Regions from separate parts of the Streptomyces sp. NPDC104307 genome, predicted to be linked through region 1. Evidence: riboswitches for the same ligand, from Rfam matches in the RefSeq annotation. Region 1 holds a riboswitch; the other holds the start of a gene.
The links. A riboswitch is a leader RNA that binds a small molecule or an ion and turns the genes downstream of it on or off. The one in region 1 is predicted to bind cyclic di-AMP.
Positions count from the first base shown of each region.

Region 2: another riboswitch for cyclic di-AMP. It lies ahead of ACZ601_RS32760 (C40 family peptidase); the one in region 1 lies ahead of ACZ601_RS21015 (M23 family metallopeptidase).

Region 1 is NZ_JBVJMU010000007.1:348,933-353,345, forward strand. It holds gene ACZ601_RS21000 (hypothetical protein) at 1-78, opposite strand, end outside; tRNA gene ACZ601_RS21005 (tRNA-Met) at 352-425, shown strand; gene ACZ601_RS21010 (PP2C family protein-serine/threonine phosphatase) at 607-1,770, shown strand; cyclic di-AMP (ydaO/yuaA leader) riboswitch at 2,128-2,281, shown strand; gene ACZ601_RS21015 (M23 family metallopeptidase) at 2,293-3,516, shown strand; gene ACZ601_RS21020 (aldo/keto reductase) at 3,855-4,413, shown strand, end outside.
Region 2 is NZ_JBVJMU010000018.1:141,841-146,253, forward strand. It holds gene pcrA (DNA helicase PcrA) at 1-2,228, opposite strand, end outside; cyclic di-AMP (ydaO/yuaA leader) riboswitch at 2,483-2,647, shown strand; gene ACZ601_RS32760 (C40 family peptidase) at 2,646-3,839, shown strand; gene ACZ601_RS32765 (hypothetical protein) at 3,886-4,239, opposite strand.

The DNA of each region.
Region 1 (4,413 bases):
GCGCAGCGGTGTCGCCGGAGTGGCCGCAGGGGTGGAATCGGAGGCAGAGGCAGAGGCGGAAGCGAGCGGTGCGGTCATCGGCGGAGGCCCTCCAGACAGGCTGCGATGAGAGACCGGGAGCAGCTTGCGGGCACGGTGAAACGCGCGCTCCGGGGTCTGCTCGCACGGGCAGCCCACCGGTCCGGGGGGATGCAGCAGATACCTTGCGGCAGAACACGGGTCCCCCGCAACACCTTCTCGATTTCGCCACGTTGAGGTTCCCGGCGCGGTCGGCGAAGAACCGGGTCGGGCGGCGGGAAGCGCGGGGTGGTCATGAGTGCGTCGAACATGCCGTAGAGTTGTGTTTACCGACGCGGGGTGGAGCAGCTCGGTAGCTCGCTGGGCTCATAACCCAGAGGTCGCAGGTTCAAATCCTGTCCCCGCTACTGAAGAATCAGGCCCGGCACGCATAGCGCGTGCCGGGCCTGATTCGTTTCCGTACGTGCCGCGCCGCGCGCGTCATCCCATTGGCCGTCGAGCGCTGGCCCCGCGACCGTGTTCCGGGAAGTCTGGGGGTGGTGCGCGGTACCGTCCGCGGCCCTGAGCGCACCGGGCAGGAGAGCAAAGGTGGGGAAGCGGGAGCAGCGGCGGGGGAGGCGCACCTATGAGGTCCGCAACCGCCGGCTCGTCCGGGCACTGCCCGGGGTCATGCTCATCGGCGGGTTGCTGTTCGACTTCTTCACTCCGCCCGCCTTCACCGCCGTTCCACTGTTCGCCGCGGCCCCGCTGATCGCCGCGCCGTTCTTCTCGCGGGCCGGCACGATCCGGATCGGGGCCGGTGCGCTGCTGTGCGTGGCCGCGCTGCGGCTGTACAGCGGAACGCTGATCCGGGTCGTGCCGTTCATCGAGCTGCTCACCGTCCTCACCGTCTCGGTCCTCGCGGTCTACATCAACGGGGTCGTCCGGCGCGGCAACGAGCAGCTGGCCTCCGCCCGGGTCATCGCGGCGACCGCCATGCGCGCGGTGCTGCCGACGCCGTCCGACCGGATCGGCGGGCTGTACGTGGCCGCGCGGTACGAGGCGGCGCAGGCGGACGAGTTCGTCGGCGGTGACCTGTTCTCGGTCACGGACACCCCGTACGGGGTGCGGCTGGTCGTCGGGGACGTGCGCGGCAAGGGGCTGGACGCGGTGGAGGCGGTGGCGGTGATCATCGGGGCGTTCCGGGAGGCGGCCGAGCAGGAGCGGTCACTGGAGGGGGTGGCCCAGCGGCTGGAGCGCGCGCTGGCCCGGGAGTCGAGCAGGCGCGGCGGGCTCGACGCGGTGGAGGGGTTCGTCACCGCCGCGCTGGCGGAGATCCCACAGGGCTCCAGCCGGGTGCGCGTGGTCAACCGCGGCCACCCCGAACCGCTGCTGCTGCACTCGGACGGGGCGCTGGAGCAGCTGCGGCCCTCGCTGCCCGCGCTGCCCCTGGGGATGGACCTGGGCGTGTGGCCGGACCGCTCCGACGAGTGGGAGCTGCCCGCCGGGTCGACGCTGCTCCTCTATACGGACGGCCTCTCCGAGGCACGCGACGCCGACGGGGTCTTCTATGACCCCGCCGAGCGGCTGCGCGGACGGATCTTCCCGGGGCCGGAGGAGCTGCTGTCGGCGCTGACCGATGACGTACGGCTGCACACCGGCGGGGTGACGACCGATGACATGGCCCTGCTCGCGGTCGCGCGCCCGACCGAGGGGCAGCCGGACCGGCGCACGACCGTGAAGATCGTGGGACTGGGCGGCGGAGCCGGGTGAAGGTGAGTGCGGCCCGGTGAAGCCGAGTGTGGCCCGGTGAAGCCCGGTGAACCTGGACGGAGCTGGGTGAAGGTGAGGGGGCGGACGGGGGGAGTGTGGATGGATGTGGGGAGCGGGGGGCGGCCGATGCCACCGTGCGTAACCGTAAGGAATCCCTCCGCATAACGTTTGACGCAACGTCAGAAAACGGCTAACGGTTGAGGGGCGATCAACTCGCCCGATTCCAACCGGTTGTGTCCCGTAAAGTCCAGGCCAAGGATCGGAACGATCAGTTGGAACGGCTTGGAATCGGGCCCGTGTGTCTATTAACGTTCGATAACGCAGCGCGGTTGTCCCAGCCGCCGTCAGTGGCGGCACCGTGCGCGAGCGCCGAATTCCGCAAGGGAACCGGGGAACCACCTACATGGGGTGAATCGGGCATCTCTGTCTCGTTGAGAGGCGGAGGGACCCGTAGGAGACCTTCCTGCTCCGAACCCGTCAGCTAACCCGGTAGGCGAGAAGGAAGGAAAGGAGCGCGCCCCAGTGGCGTCCAACAAGCCTGCCCCCGAAGCCCCCTACCGGTTCGCCCCCGAACACGGAAACGACTTCGGAACCGGGCCCGGTGCCGCTTACGGCGCCACCCACGGAACCGATCACGGCGCGATCCGCGGAACCGCTTACGGAACCGATCACGGGGCCGACTACGGAACCGCTTACGGGACCGATCGGGGCAGCGAGTTCGGGACCGAGTTCGGCAACGGCCTCCGCGCCGGCGAGGACGGCTCCGACCGGGCGTGGGAGGAATGGAACCCCACGGAGGAGTCCATCCGCCCCGTGCGCGGCAAGCACCGCGTCGCCAAGCAGCGCAATGGGCTCGCCCGTAGCTCCACCGTTCTCGGCGTCGGCGTCATCGCGGCCGTCGGCGCGGGTGGCATGGCCTCCGCCCAGAGCAAGCCGCCCGTGTCTATCTCTCTTCCCGACGCCATCTCGGACAAACTTCCCGAGGCCAAGTCCCTGCCCGGCGTCGGCGCGTTGTTCTCGGGTGAGTCCGAGGCGGAGAAGACCGAGGTCGCGACCGCCGCCGCCCCGCTGACGACGGCCGGCATCACCACCACAGAGGCCGAGCAGGGGACGACGGACGCCGGCGAGGCGCTCCGCGCCCGCATCCTCCAGCAGGCCGAGCAGCAGCAGGACTCCGCCGACGCCGAGGCCAAGGCGGCCGAGGAGAAGGCCGCGGCGGAGAAGGCCGCCGCAGAGGCGAAGAAGCAGCAGGACGCCGCTGAGGCCAAGGTCGCCGCCGCGAAGAAGAAGGCCGCGGAAGAGGCGAAGAAGAAGGCGGAAGCGGTGCGGCTCGCCAAGCTCGCCGCCAGCTACGCCATCCCCACCTCCTCGTACACGATCACCTCGACCTTCGGCGAGGCCGGTTCGATGTGGTCCTCCGGCTACCACACGGGCCTCGACTTCGCGGCGCCGACCGGTACCCCGATCAAGGCCATCCACAGCGGCACCATCAAGTCCGCCGGCTGGTCCGGCGCGTACGGCTACCGCACGGTCCTGGAGCTTGAGGACGGTACGGAGCTGTGGTTCTGCCACCAGTCCTCGATCGGCGTCAGCGTCGGCCAGCAGGTCACCACCGGGGACACCATCGGACGCGTGGGCGCGACCGGCAACGTGACCGGCCCGCACCTGCACCTTGAGGTCCACACCCCGGACGGCACCGGCATCGACCCGATGCCGTGGCTGCGCGCCCGTGGCCTGACGGTCTGAGTCCACCGAAGTCCACGTCCACCGAACCCCGGCAGTCCTGACGCTCACCCCCCGACGTCAGGGCTGCCGGTCTTCGCCTGTTCCGGTCTGTTCCGCCGGACCGGGCCGTGGCGTACGGGTGTAGGGCCTGTCCGGCGGATCATGGCCGGGGGCGCGGCGTCTGGCACGGCACCTCGCCGCGTTGCCGAAACGCCCCAATAGCTCCGCTATCGAGACGCTCCGGCGCCTTGCGATGCACCGCACCAGACGCCGCGCCCTATCCGACCCTGACCCGCCGGACAGGCCCTAGCTGTAGTCGCCATGGAATAGCGCGTGCGGTGCGGTGGGTTGTTCCATCCATGACTTCTCTCCGCACACTCGGTTCCTCCGACCTCCAGGTCTCCACGCTCTCCCTCGGCGGCAACGTCTTCGGCTGGACCGCCGACGAGGCGCAGTCCTTCGCCGTTCTCGACGCGTACACGGCGGGCGGCGGCAACTTCGTCGACACGGCCGACGCGTACTCCTCCTGGATCCCCGGCAACGTGGGCGGCGAGTCGGAGACCCTCATCGGCAAGTGGTTCGCCGCGCGGGGCAACCGGTCCGACGTCGTCCTGGCCACCAAGGTCGGCTCCCACCCCGAGTACAAGGGGCTCGCCGCCGCCACCATCAAGGCCGGGGCGGAGGAGTCGCTGCGCCGGCTCGGCACGGACTACATCGACCTCTACTACACGCACCACGACGACGAGACCGTCCCCGTCGAGGAGATCATCACCGCCCTCGACCAGTTGGTGAAGGAGGGCAAGGTCCGCGAGATCGCCGCCTCCAACATCAGCCCAGCACGGCTCCGCGCCTCGCTGGACTTCTCCGAGCGCGAGGGCCTGGCCCGTTACGTCGCGCTCCAGCCGCACTACAACCTCG
Region 2 (4,413 bases), on a different contig from region 1:
CGCGAACGGGACGCGGACAGCGATGAGGTGATGCCCGACGTCGGTCCCGCCGGAGCCGCCATCGGGCCCTTGCGCTTCCACTCCAGGTGCTGCTCCGGGATCTCCTCCAGGAACCGCGACGGCGGGTTGTACGAGGGCTGGCCCCACGCGCTGCGCATCGACGCCCGGGTCAGATAGAGCCGCTCGCGGGCGCGGGTGATGCCGACATAGGCGAGCCGGCGCTCCTCCTCCAGCTCCTTGACCTGGCCCAGCGCGCGCATGTGCGGGAAGACGCCGTCCTCCATGCCGGTCAGGAAGACCACCGGGAATTCGAGGCCCTTCGCCGTGTGCAGGGTCATCAGCGTGACGACTCCGGAGCCGTCGGTGTCCTCGTCGGGGATCTGGTCGGAGTCGGCGACGAGCGCGACCCGCTCCAGGAACTCGGCGAGCGTTCCCGACCCCTCCTCCTCGCCCCGGTCCTGCTCGAATTCGAGCGCCACGGAGGCGAGCTCCTGGAGGTTCTCGATCCGGGTCTCGTCCTGCGGGTCGGTGGAGGCCTGGAGCTCGGCCAGGTAGCCGGTCCGCTCCATGACGGCCTCCAGCACCACGGCCGGGCCCGCGCCCGACTCGACGATCGTGCGCAGCTCCTCCATCAGCGTGTTGAACCGCTTGACGGCGTTGGCGGAGCGGGCGGCCATGCCGTACGCCTCGTCGACGCGGCGCAGCGCCTGCGGGAAGGTGATCTTCTCGCGCATCGACAGGGCGTCGATCATCGCCTCCGCCCGGTCTCCGATGCCGCGCTTGGGCACGTTCAGGATGCGGCGCAGCGGGACGGTGTCCTCCGGGTTGGACAGCACCCGGAGGTAGGCCAGGACGTCCCTGACCTCCTTGCGCTCGTAGAAGCGCACCCCGCCGACGACCTTGTAGGGCAGGCCGACCCGGATGAAGATCTCCTCGAAGACACGGGACTGCGCGTTCGTCCGGTAGAAGATCGCGACGTCGCCCGCCTTGGCGTCGCCCGCGTCGGTCAGCCGGTCGATCTCGTCCGCGACGAACTGCGCCTCGTCGTGCTCGGTGTCCGCGACGTAGCCGGTGATCCGGGTGCCGGAGCCGGCGTTGGTCCAGAGGTTCTTCGGGCGGCGGCTCTCGTTGCGCTCGATGACGGCGTTGGCGGCGGACAGGATCGTCTGGGTGGAGCGGTAGTTCTGCTCCAGCAGGATCGTGGTCGCGTCCGGGTAGTCCTCCTCGAACTGGAGGATGTTGCGGATCGTGGCGCCCCGGAAGGCGTAGATCGACTGGTCGGCGTCACCGACGACGCACAGTTCGCCGGGGGCGTCGGCGGCGCCGGACGGGCCGACCAGCTCCCGTACGAGTGTGTACTGGGCGTGGTTGGTGTCCTGGTACTCGTCGACCAGGACGTGCCGGAAGCGGCGGCGGTAGTGCTCGGCGACGTCGGGGAAGGCCTGGAGCAGGTGCACCGTCGTCATGATGATGTCGTCGAAATCCAGCGCGTTGGCCTCGCGCAGCCGGGACTGGTACATCGCGTAGGCCTGGGCGAGGGTCTTCTCGAAACCGTCCGTGGCCTGTCCGGCGAAGGTCTCCTCGTCGATCAGCTCGTTCTTGAGGTTCGAGACCTTGGCCGTGAACGACTTCGGCGGGAAGCGCTTCGGGTCGAGGTCGAGATCGCGGCAGACCAGGGCCATCAGCCGCTTGGAGTCCGCCGCGTCGTAGATCGAGAACGAGGAGGTGAAGCCGAGCTTCTTCGACTCGCGGCGCAGGATCCGGACGCACGCGCTGTGGAAGGTCATGACCCACATGGCGTTGGCGCGGGGGCCGACGAGCTGCTCGACGCGCTCCTTCATCTCGCCGGCGGCCTTGTTGGTGAAGGTGATCGCCAGGATCTGGCCGGGGTGCACCCCGCGCTCGGCCAGCAGGTGGGCGATGCGGTGCGTCAGTACCCGGGTCTTGCCCGAACCGGCCCCGGCGACGATGAGCAGCGGGGAGCCCGCGTGCACGACGGCGGCGCGCTGCTCGGTGTTCAGCCCGTCGAGCAGCGCGGCGGCGTCGATGACCGGGCGGTGGGCCCCGTCGCGGTAGTACGCGTCGCGGGGCGGCGGGGGCCCGTCGAACACGCCTCCGAAGAGGTCCTCCGGCACCGCTTCGGGTGCGGAGTCCTCGGGGGGCGGCGGGGGCCCGTCCTCCGTGTGCTGGAGGCCGGCCAGGAAACTGTCGTCAAAGAGGCTGCTCATCGCTGTCAGAGTCTAGGCGGCCCTACTGACACCCCGGGCCCGCATGGCAGAACCCGTCCCTCCGGAGCCACAGACGGCGATGCCCGGACCACCCTGCGTAGGAAAATGGCGCGCCGCGCCCGGCCGTGCGGCGCGGGTTCCGCAAGGTCACGAAAATGTATCGGGCATATCGAACATCAACCTTCACAGCGGCACCATGAGTTGGCTAGCGTGCTCGTTCGGACGGCCGTACCCCCGAGGCGAACCACGCCGAGCGGGCGTCCACGCCGAATCCGGGCCGCCCGTACGGGGTCCGGAACCGGGGACCCACACGCAGCACCGGGGTGAATCGGTCCGCATCCCCCACCAGGACCGTAGGGCAGCCTTCCGTTCCGCCCGAACCCGACAGCTAACCTGGTAGGCGGTCCACGGAAGGAAATGCCGGTCTTGGCATCGCATCGCAAACCGCGCCCCCGGGTGCGCAGCACCGCCCCCGCCATCGGGTTCACGACGGCCGCACTCGCCTCCGTGACCCTGCTGTCCACGCAGAGCGCGCTGGCGGCCCCGGCCCCGAAGCCCAGCATCGAGGACGTCCAGAAGAAGGTCGACGACCTCTACCGGCAGGCGGGCACCGCGACCCAGCACTACGACGAGGCGAAAGAGGCGTCCGCCGCGCAGCGCACCAAGGTGGACGGGTTGCTGGACGACATCGCCAAGCGGGCCGACAAGCTGAACGACGCCCGCCGCACGCTCGGGAACTACGCGGCCGCCCAGTACCGCGACGGCGCGCTCGCGCCGACCGCCACCTTCTTCCTGGCCAACGACCCGCAGTCGTTCTTCGACCAGACCCACCTGATGAACCGGATGGCCACCAACCAGCAGCAGGCCGTCACGGACTTCCGTACGAAGCAGGCGGAGGCGTCGAAGAAGCGGGCGGAGGCGGTGACGAGCCTGGAGACGCTCACCGCGTCGCAGACCAAGCTGCGCACCAGCAAGCAGAACGTGCAGAACAAGCTGACAGAGGCGCGCACGCTGCTGTCGAAGCTGACCGCGCAGGAGAAGGCGCGGCTGGCCGAGCTGGAGGAGAAGAAGAAGGCCGAGGCCGCGCGCAAGGCCAAGGAGCTGGCGAAAAAGCAGGCGGCCGCGAAGGCGGAGGCCGAGCGCAAGGCCAAGGAGGCCGGCAGCGACAGCGGCACGGGCTCCGGTACGGGCACGGGTTCGGGCTCAGGCACCGGTTCCGACACCGGTTCCGGCACCAGTTCCGGTTCGGACAGCAGCGCGACGACGAAAGCCGGGAAGGTCCTCGCGTTCGCCAGGGCCCAGATCGGCAAGCCGTACGTCTGGGGGGCGACCGGCCCGTCCTCGTACGACTGCTCGGGGCTGACCCAGGCGGCCTGGCGCTCCGCAGGTGTCTCGCTGCCCCGGACCACCTGGGACCAGGTGAACGTCGGCACCCGGATCGCCACGGCGGACCTTCAGCCCGGGGACCTGGTCTTCTTCTACGACGACATCAGCCACGTCGGGATCTACAAGGGCGACGGCATGATGATCCACGCACCGAAGCCGGGGGCCAATGTGCGCGAGGAGTCGATCTACTACATGCCGATCTACGGGAGCGTGCGCCCCGGCTAGGACCTGTCCGGCGGACCGGGCCCCCGGGCGCTCGGGCCCCGGGCGCTCAGGTCCAGAGCGTGGCGATGAAGATGTTCACCATCGTCAGTCCGCCCACCGCCGCGAAGAGGCCCTTCTCGACCTTCTCCTCGTCCCGCTTGACGTAGACCAGCCCGAGGATGACGACGAGGATCAGCAGCTTGATGCCGATCTTGACGTTGTTCACGGGGTGGTCGTCGGCCTGGTCGAGCCCGACCAGGGCGATTCCGGTGACCAGCATGGTCAGCGCGCCGTGCAGCATCCCCGGGACGAACCGGGCCGTCCCCGCGCTCATCGCCTTCATCTGGGTGAGGAAACCTCCCAGCAGGGCGGCGATTCCGATGATGTGAAGAGCGACGAAGACATCGATGAGTACACGCATGGTTCCGCACCCTAGCCCCGGCCATACCAGGCATCGGCAGCCAGGTCAGGCTTACTGGATGCTTGACTCATGAATGCACCAATTGCCTGACTCTGGTGCAATTTTTCCTGTCATTCAGAAACAACGCACCGCCAAATTCGGGCAATAAGCGTCATTACGACTCTTCCCCGTGCC